Regions from separate parts of the Enterobacter sp. KBR-315C3_2022 genome, predicted to be linked through region 1. Evidence: predicted binding sites of a transcription regulator. Region 1 holds the regulator's gene; each other region holds the start of a gene.
What was found. Region 1 encodes PurR, which represses purine synthesis genes. Its sites were predicted from a motif close to CANGCAAACGTTTGCNTG; they were not measured.

Region 1 (2,204 bases):
GGCTGGCGCGGGCATCTCTCCATCGCCGTCGATAATATCGTCCGGCCGGAGCGCACGCGGCAGATGATCGTTGATTTCTACCGTCACTTCTCGGACGTCGAGCTGCGGGTGTCGCAGGAGGTGTTCAACGGCGTGTGGGACGCGCTGGCGGACGGCAGGGTAGAGATGGCTATCGGCGCGACCCAGGCGATCCCCGTGGGCGGGCGCTACGCTTTTCGGGACATGGGCATGCTGAGCTGGACCTGCGTTGTTGCGCGCCATCATCCGCTGGCGGCGATGGAAGGACCGCTGAGCGATGACGCGTTGCGCAACTGTCCGTCGCTGGTGCTGGAAGATACGTCGCGGTCGCTGCCCAAGCGTATCACCTGGCTGCTGGACAACCAGCGGCGCGTGGTGGCGCCCGACTGGGACTCTTCAGCAACCTGCCTGAGCGCGGGGCTGTGCGTAGGTATGGTGCCCGTCCACTTTGCGCGTCCGCGTATTGATGCCGGTGAATGGGTTGCCCTGACGCTGGAAAATCCGTTCCCGGACGCGGCCTGCTGCCTGACCTGGCAGCAAAATGACGTGTCGCCCGCAATGGCCTGGCTGCTGGAGTATCTGGGAGATAGCGAAACGCTGAACAGGGAGTGGCTACGGGAGCCAGCGTAGCTGGCCCCGGAGAGGATTAACGGCGGTAGTCGCGGAAAGGACCGTCCGCAACGGAGCGACGCTCAATCAGGCGAGGGTGAACCTCAATGGACTGCGACTCTTCGCGCTTGCTGACAATCCTGTCCATCAGCATGTTGAAGGCCGTTTCGCCCAGCGAATCTTTCGGCTGGTGAATGGTCGTCAGCGCCGGGGTGAAAAAGCGCGCGTTGCGCACGTTGTCATACCCGATCACCGAAATATCCTGAGGCACGCGAAGGCCGAGCTCGTCTGCCGCACAGAGCGCGCCCATCGCCATGATGTCGCCGCCGCAGAAGACGGCGGTAGGGCGGTGCTGCTGCGACACGATCTGCTGCATCGCGCGGTAGCCGGACTCCGGCTCAAAGTCGCCCTGAACAATCCAGTTTTCCGGCACGCTGATCAGCGCCTCTTCCATCGCCTTCATGAACCCGGCCAGACGACCCGCGCCGGTGTTGCGCTCCAGCGGGCCAGGGATGACGCCGATATCGCGGTGTCCGCGCTCGATCAAATAGCGGCCGGCCATGTAGCCGCCTTCAAAAGCGTTATCGATGACCGAGTCGGTGAAATCGGCGCGCGCCTCGCCCCAGTCCATAACCACCATCGGAATGTGGCGATACTCCTCCAGCATGGAGAGAACGGACTCAGGGTATTCAGAGCACATGACCAGCAGGCCATCGACACGCTTTTGCGCCATCATCGACAGATAGGCGCGCTGCTTTTCAATGTTGTTCCACGCGTTGCCCAGAATCAGGGTATAGCCTTTCTGGAAGCAGTTTTTCTCAACGGCTTCAATAATTTCGGCAAAGTAGGCCGCTTCGCTGCTGGTCGCCAGCAGGCCGATAGACTTGGTGTGATTAACCTTCAGGCTGCGCGCAACCGCACTCGGTGAGTAGTGCAGTTCTTTGATTGCAGCCCAGACGGCGTTGCGCGTCTCTTCCGCCACGAAGCGGGTTTTGTTAATAACATGTGATACGGTTGTAGTGGAAACGTTTGCGCGTTTTGCTACGTCTTTAATTGTTGCCATTAAATGTCACTCCAGACCCTATCCTAATGCCCTGAAAAATGGGGAGGTAAACGTTTGCCTTCTCTCACCCTTATTACGCAATTTTGAATTGCGACACGCCGGGAAAACGACACAGGACGTCAGGAGGGGGTCAATGGCCGGTACGCTAATAAATTTAGCGTGGAATTTTGTCCTATCTTGAGGAAAAGGGGAAGAGCAAAAGTGGTTATCATTTTAAATCCGGGAAGATTTTTGACGTAAACTGTGTAAAAATGAGCAAGCTCACTTTCCGTGTGGGGATTAAAAGGAGAAAAATTGATGAGTACCGATCTTAAGTTTTCGCTGATGACCACCGTTATTGTTCTGGCGCTGATTGTTGCCGGTGGGCTGACGGCTGCACTGCACTGATTTTGACGGGGGGAGATTCTTCTCCCTCCTGTAACCTTCCTGATTGTTACGTCTCCGGCAAATATCTTTTGCCAAATTGTTAACTTCTCATTTTTTGTGATTGATGTCATGCTTTTGGCTTCTTTGT
Region 2 (2,204 bases), on a different contig from region 1:
CATCTGGCTGAACGCGCGGTCAACGGTTTGCTCATCGGCGGCAACCAGCGTGCAGGCACCTACGCGCTCGTTGTACAGGCCAAAGTTCTTGGAGTAAGAGCTCGCGACAATCAGCTCCTGGTGAACGGCAGCGAACGCGCGTAAACCTTCCGCATCTTCTTCCAGACCGCGGGCAAAGCCCTGATACGCGAAGTCGAACAGCGGCAGCCAGCCTTTTTCGACGGACAGCTTCGCCAGCTGTTCCCACTGCTCAAGCGTCGGATCGATACCCGTTGGGTTATGGCAGCAGCCGTGGAACAGCACCACATCACCCGCCTGCGCGTCGTTCAGGCTTGCCAGCAGGCCGTCAAAGTTCAGAGAGTGGGTCGCCGCGTCGTAATAGGCGTACTCGCACACTTCCAGACCCGCAGAGTTGAAAACGCTCTTATGGTTAGGCCAGCTTGGGTTGCTTACCCACACGCGCTTAACGGAGGTGTTTTTCGCCAGGAAATCTGCCGCCACGCGCAGCGCGCCGGTACCGCCTGGGGTTTGCGCCGTGCGAGCGCGTTTGTCGCTCACAATGGTGCTACCTTTGCCGAACAGCAGCTCCTGCGTGCAGCGACCGAATTCCGGAATACCATCAATACCGAGGTAGTTCTTGGTGGTTTCGTTTTCCAGCAGATACTGCTCTGCCTTTTTAACGCTGGTCAGAACCGGCGTTTTACCGGTTTCATCTTTATACACACCAATACCCAGGTTGATTTTGCCAGGGCGGTCGTCGGCACGAAACAGATCGGCCAGGCCCAGAATAGGGTCGGCAGGAGCGGCGGTAATGTTCTCAAACATGACGAAGTTCCATTGTGATGACAGAAGTGAAATCCGCTATCAGGTTAACGGGAGATTTACAAAATGCCAACCGTTTGCGATGAAAAGCGTGCGGCTTTTCAAAAGTCGCTATTATTTTCTGAAAGCCATAAAAAAAACAGGGCCGAAGCCCTGTCTCTTAAGCATATAACAGCGTGGTGTACTGATTAGAACTGGTAAACGATACCCAGAGCCACGATGTCGTCGCTGCTCATGCCCAGCTTGTTGTCGCTTTTCAGCTGGTTGATCATGTAGTCAACGTAGGTGGACATGTTTTTGTTGAAGTAGTAGGTTGCGCCAACATCGATGTAGTTGATGTAGTCTTCGTCGCCGATACCTTCTACGTCTTTCGCTTTAGATTTGTAGTAAGCGATGGATGGACGCAGGCCGAAGTCGAACTGGTACTGTGCAACAACGGAGAAGTCCTGAGTTTTGTTAGCGAAGCCGCGGCTGCTCAGACGCGCAGCGTTGCGCATTTCGCCGTACAGCGCTGCCAGGTAGATGTTGTTCGCATCATATTTCAGGCCGGTTGCCCACTGCTCAGCTTTGTCGCCTTTACCCCAGGCCAGGTTCTGCTGTGCGTTGGTACGGTCAGCCGCGCCGTAAGCACCCAGTACGGAGAAGCCGTCAAACTCGTAGCTCATGGACGTTGCCCAACCGTCGCCGTTAGAGCGAACAGCATCGTCACGTTCGTTTTTGCCCAGGTACTGAACGCCGAAGTTCAGACCATCAACCAGGCCGAAGAAGTTGTTGTTGCGGTAAGTTGCCAGGCCACCGGTACGGCCAGCGAAGAAGTCATCGCTCGCGCCAGTGTCGCCACCGAACTCAGGCAGCATATCGGTAATACCGATTACGTCGTACACCAGGCCATAGTTACGACCGTAGTCGAAGGAGCCTGCGTCACCGAATTTCAGACCAGCATAGGCCAGACGGGTTTTGTTACCGGTCTGCGCGTCGCTGCCTTCAGAGTTGTTACCCTGGAAGTTATATTCCCACTGGCCGTAACCGGTCAGCTGGTCGTTGATCTGAGTTTCGCCTTTGAAGCCCAGACGCGCGTAGGTTTTGTCGCCATCGTTGCCGGAATCATCAGAGAAGTAGTGCAGACCAACGGCTTTACCGTACAGATCCAGTTTGTTGCCGTCTTTGTTATAGATTTCTGCAGCGTTAGCTGCACCGGCTACCAGCAGGGCAGGGATCACCGCTGCCAGAATATTGCGCTTCATCATTATTTATTACCCTCATTGGTTTTTTTATGACACTCGCCACTGCCGCCAATAAATTCTGTCAATAAATATTTCCGGAACTATTGATGAGAGTTTGGTGTCTTTATGTGTCTGACAGGCATCTTTCCATTCACTGAA
Region 3 (2,204 bases), on a different contig from region 1:
GTCGGCCGGTTCCCACGCAATGGTCCAGCCCATGTTGGCGGCCAGCGGAGAGACGCCTTCGTCCATCTCCTGGCCGTAGAGGTTCATTCCCGCTTCGAGGCGCAGCGTATCGCGCGCGCCCAGTCCGGCTGGCTTCACGCCCGCTTCCACCAGCGCGCGCCAGAAATCGGCGGCCTTCTCGTTCGGCATCGCAATTTCATAGCCCGCTTCACCGGTGTAGCCGGTGGTGGCGATAAACAGGTCGCCCGACTGCACGCCGAAGAACGGCTTCATGCCTTCGGTTGCTTTGCGCTGCTCGTCGCTGAACAGAGAGGCGGCTTTCGCCTGCGCGTTCGGCCCCTGCACGGCGATCAGCGACAGGTCATCGCGGACGGTGATGTCGATGGCGTAAGGTTCGGCGTGTTGGGTGATCCAGGAGAGGTCTTTTTCGCGGGTGGCGGAGTTAACAACGAGGCGGAAGAAATCTTCGGAGAAGTAGTAGACGATAAGGTCATCAATCACGCCGCCCGAGGCATTCAGCATGCCGGTATAAAGCGCTTTGCCCGGCGTCTTGAGCTTCGCAACGTCGTTTGCCAGCAGATAACGCAGAAACTCCCGGGTGCGGCTACCGCGCAGATCGACAATGGTCATGTGGGACACGTCGAACATACCGGCATCGGTGCGCACCGCGTGGTGCTCATCAATCTGCGAGCCGTAGTGCAGCGGCATCATCCAGCCGTGGAAGTCCACCATGCGGGCGCCGCACAACACGTGCTGTTCGTACAAAGGAGTCTGTTGAGCCATCTTTTCCTCGTTGAAAAATTCCACCGTGAAACCCGGTATCGGCCCCGTATCAGGCGCCGACGCAAACGTTCTCTTTTACCTGAACTTACCACCGAAGCTGGCGGTAAACCATAAGGTAAAGTGGGTCATCACATTAGCTTATGACTAAAAAACGCTAAAAAGCCTACAGAGTTATTCACTGGAAAAATGCGATTAAGCCCGCACAAAATTAACATTGATCTAACAGTATTCAGCACAGGGTGATATTTCATGCGGAAAAATGGGCCAGATTTCCGTCATGAAAAAAAGGTGAGATTAGATTATCTAATGCGAAAAAATGGGTGAAATTAGATTATTTCAAATGAGGGTATTTCCCCGGCGCCGAGGCCGGGAAATTATAGTGTGACGGGGGTCAATATTATTTAAGCCAGTCCGGCAGATCGTTAAGACCCATCGCCTGGCGGAGAAGCTGAGGCTTGACGCCGGGAAGCGTATCGGCAAGCTTCAGGCCGATATCGCGCAGCAGTTTTTTCGCCGGATTGGCCCCGGCAAACAGCTCGCGGAAGCCCTGCATGCCCGCCAGCATCATCGCCGCGCTGTGCTTGCGGCTGCGCTCGTAGCGTCGCAGGTACAAGTGCTGGCCAATGTCCTTCCCTTCGCGGTGCAGGCGACGCAGCTCTTCCACCAGCTCGGCCGCGTCCATAAAGCCGAGGTTCACGCCCTGTCCGGCCAGCGGATGAATGGTATGCGCCGCATCGCCGACCAGCGCCAGGCGGTGGGCCGCGAACTGGCGCGCGTAGCGGCCGGTCAGCGGGAACACCTGACGCTCGCTCTCCAGCTTACACAGGCCAAGGCGGTTATCAAAGGCCACGCAAAGCGCCTGATTAAAGGCTTCCGGCGTCGCGTTCTGCATCTGCTGCGCTTTTTCCGGCACCAGCGACCAGACGATCGAGCACAGGTGCGGATCGCTGAGCGGCAGGAAGGCCAGAATGCCGTCGTTGTGGAAAATCTGGCGCGCGACGCCGCCGTGCGGCTCGGCGGTGCGGATGGTGGCGACCATCGCATGATGGCGATAGTCCCAGTGCGTCAGCGGAATATCCGCCTTGCTACGCAGCCAGGAGTTTGCGCCGTCAGCGCCCACCACCAGACGCGCGGTGAGCATGTCGCCGCTTTGCAGGGTAATAAACGCCTCGTTTTCGCCCCAGGCCACCTGCTGGATCTGCGCGGGCGCCATCAGCGTCACGTCGCTGCAGGCCTGCGCTTTTTGCCACAGCGCGTGGTGAATCACCGCGTTTTCAATGATGTGGCCCAGGTGGCTGTACCCCATGCTTTCATCATCAAACGCAATGTGGCCAAAGCTGTCTTTATCCCACACTTCCATCCCGTGGTAGCAGCTGGCGCGCTGGGCGACGATATCTGACCAGACGCCAAGGCGCGTCAGC
Region 4 (2,204 bases), on a different contig from region 1:
CAGGGCGACGTCGGCTCAGGCAAAACGCTGGTTGCGGCGCTGGCCGCGCTGCGGGCAATCGCGCACGGCAAGCAGGTGGCGCTGATGGCTCCCACCGAGCTGTTGGCAGAGCAGCACGCCAACAACTTCCGCAGCTGGTTTGCCCCGCTCGGCGTGGAGGTCGGCTGGCTGGCTGGCAAGCAAAAAGGCAAGGCGCGCATCGCCCAGCAGGAGGCGATTGCCAGCGGCCAGGTACAGATGATTGTCGGTACGCATGCCATTTTCCAGGAGCAGGTACAGTTTAATGGTCTGGCGCTGGTCATCATCGATGAACAGCACCGGTTTGGCGTCCACCAGCGCCTGGCGCTGTGGGAGAAAGGGCTGCAGCAAGGCTTCCATCCGCATCAGCTGATCATGACCGCAACGCCTATCCCGCGCACGCTGGCCATGACCGCTTACGCCGATCTGGATACCTCCACCATCGACGAACTGCCTCCGGGACGCACGCCGGTGACTACCGTTGCCATTCCGGACACGCGCCGCAGCGATATCATCGACCGCGTGCGCAACGCGTGTACCCAGGAAGGACGTCAGGCGTACTGGGTCTGCACGCTGATTGAAGAGTCTGAGCTGCTGGAAGCCCAGGCCGCCGAAGCGACGTGGGAAGAGCTTAAGATCGCCCTGCCGGAGCTAAACGTTGGCCTGGTGCACGGGCGCATGAAGCCCGCTGAAAAACAGGCGGTTATGCAGTCGTTTAAGCAGGGCGAGTTGCATCTGCTGATTGCGACAACGGTCATCGAAGTGGGCGTGGACGTGCCAAACTCCAGCCTGATGATTATTGAAAACCCGGAACGCCTGGGCCTTGCGCAACTCCACCAGCTGCGCGGGCGCGTAGGACGCGGCGCGGTCGCCTCCCACTGCGTGCTGCTGTACAAAGCGCCGCTGTCAAAGACCGCGCAGATGCGCCTTCAGGTGCTGCGCGACAGCAACGACGGCTTTGTGATTGCGCAAAAAGATCTCGAGATCCGCGGTCCGGGCGAACTGTTGGGCACGCGCCAGACGGGCAACGCCGAATTTAAAGTGGCTGACCTGCTGCGCGATCAGGCCATGATCCCCGAAGTTCAGCGCCTTGCCCGCCATATTCATGAACGCTATCCAGAACAAGCTAACGCATTAATTGAGCGCTGGATGCCGGAAACCGAACGCTACTCTAACGCCTGAAAAACCGCTGAAAACGGCATTTGTAAAATTTACAAATGCAATCGTTTGCTTTTGCCGGGTGCTCAGCTAAAATGCCCGCTTTTCCACCGTGGGATTGCCGCCAATGTCCGTTAACATCGTCGAGTCTTCTGATGCGCAACCGATTGCGCAGAAGCATAACAGCGAATTAATTTACCGCCTTGAAGACCGCCCGCCGCTTCCTCAAACGCTTTTCGCCGCGTGTCAGCACCTGCTGGCCATGTTTGTCGCCGTTATTACCCCTGCGCTGCTGATCTGCCAGGCGCTCGGCTTACCGGCCGAAGATACGCAGCACATTATCAGCATGTCCCTGTTTGCTTCAGGCGTTGCCTCTATTATTCAAATCAAAGCCTGGGGGCCGGTGGGCTCCGGCCTGCTGTCGATTCAGGGCACCAGCTTTAACTTTGTCGCCCCGTTGATCATGGGCGGCACGGCGTTAAAAACCGGCGGCGCGGACGTTCCGACCATGATGGCGGCGCTGTTCGGCACCCTGATGCTGGCAAGCTGCACGGAGATGGTCATCTCCCGCGTGCTGCACCTGGCTCGCCGCGTGATAACGCCGCTGGTGTCCGGCGTGGTGGTGATGATCATCGGCCTGTCGCTGATTCAGGTCGGCTTAACGTCCATCGGCGGCGGCTATGCGGCGATGAGCGACCACACCTTCGGCGCGCCGAAAAACCTGCTGCTCGCGGGCGTAGTGCTGGGGATCATCATCCTGCTTAACCGCCAGCGCAATCCCTACCTGCGCGTGGCGTCTCTGGTTATCGCCATGGCGGCAGGCTATCTGCTGGCATGGGCGCTGGGCATGCTGCCGGAAAATACCGCGCCCACCAACGGCGCGCTGATTACCGTTCCCACGCCGCTCTATTACGGTCTGGGCATCGACTGGAGCCTGCTGCTGCCGCTGATGCTGGTCTTTATGATCACCTCGCTCGAAACCATCGGCGACATCACGGCCACGTCGGACGTCTCCGAGCAGCCGGTAT

Region 2: AB8804_RS04990 (amino acid aminotransferase) is a predicted target of PurR. The motif match lies at 889-906, and genes of this name have one in related genera.
Region 3: gcvT (glycine cleavage system aminomethyltransferase GcvT) is a predicted target of PurR. The motif match lies at 842-859, and genes of this name have one in related genera.
Region 4: AB8804_RS09715 (NCS2 family protein) is a predicted target of PurR. The motif match lies at 1,235-1,252, and genes of this name have one in related genera.

What each region holds. Positions count from the first base shown of each region.
Region 1 is NZ_JBGKEB010000012.1:8,250-10,453, forward strand. It holds gene punR (DNA-binding transcriptional activator PunR) at 1-648, shown strand, start outside; gene purR (HTH-type transcriptional repressor PurR) at 665-1,690, opposite strand; gene AB8804_RS13880 (YnhF family membrane protein) at 1,988-2,077, shown strand.
Region 2 is NZ_JBGKEB010000003.1:98,456-100,659, reverse strand. It holds gene AB8804_RS04990 (amino acid aminotransferase) at 1-825, opposite strand, end outside; gene ompF (porin OmpF) at 1,011-2,069, opposite strand.
Region 3 is NZ_JBGKEB010000014.1:76,559-78,762, forward strand. It holds gene gcvT (glycine cleavage system aminomethyltransferase GcvT) at 1-783, opposite strand, end outside; gene ubiI (FAD-dependent 2-octaprenylphenol hydroxylase) at 1,181-2,204, opposite strand, start outside.
Region 4 is NZ_JBGKEB010000007.1:118,974-121,177, reverse strand. It holds gene recG (ATP-dependent DNA helicase RecG) at 1-1,200, shown strand, start outside; gene AB8804_RS09715 (NCS2 family protein) at 1,304-2,204, shown strand, end outside.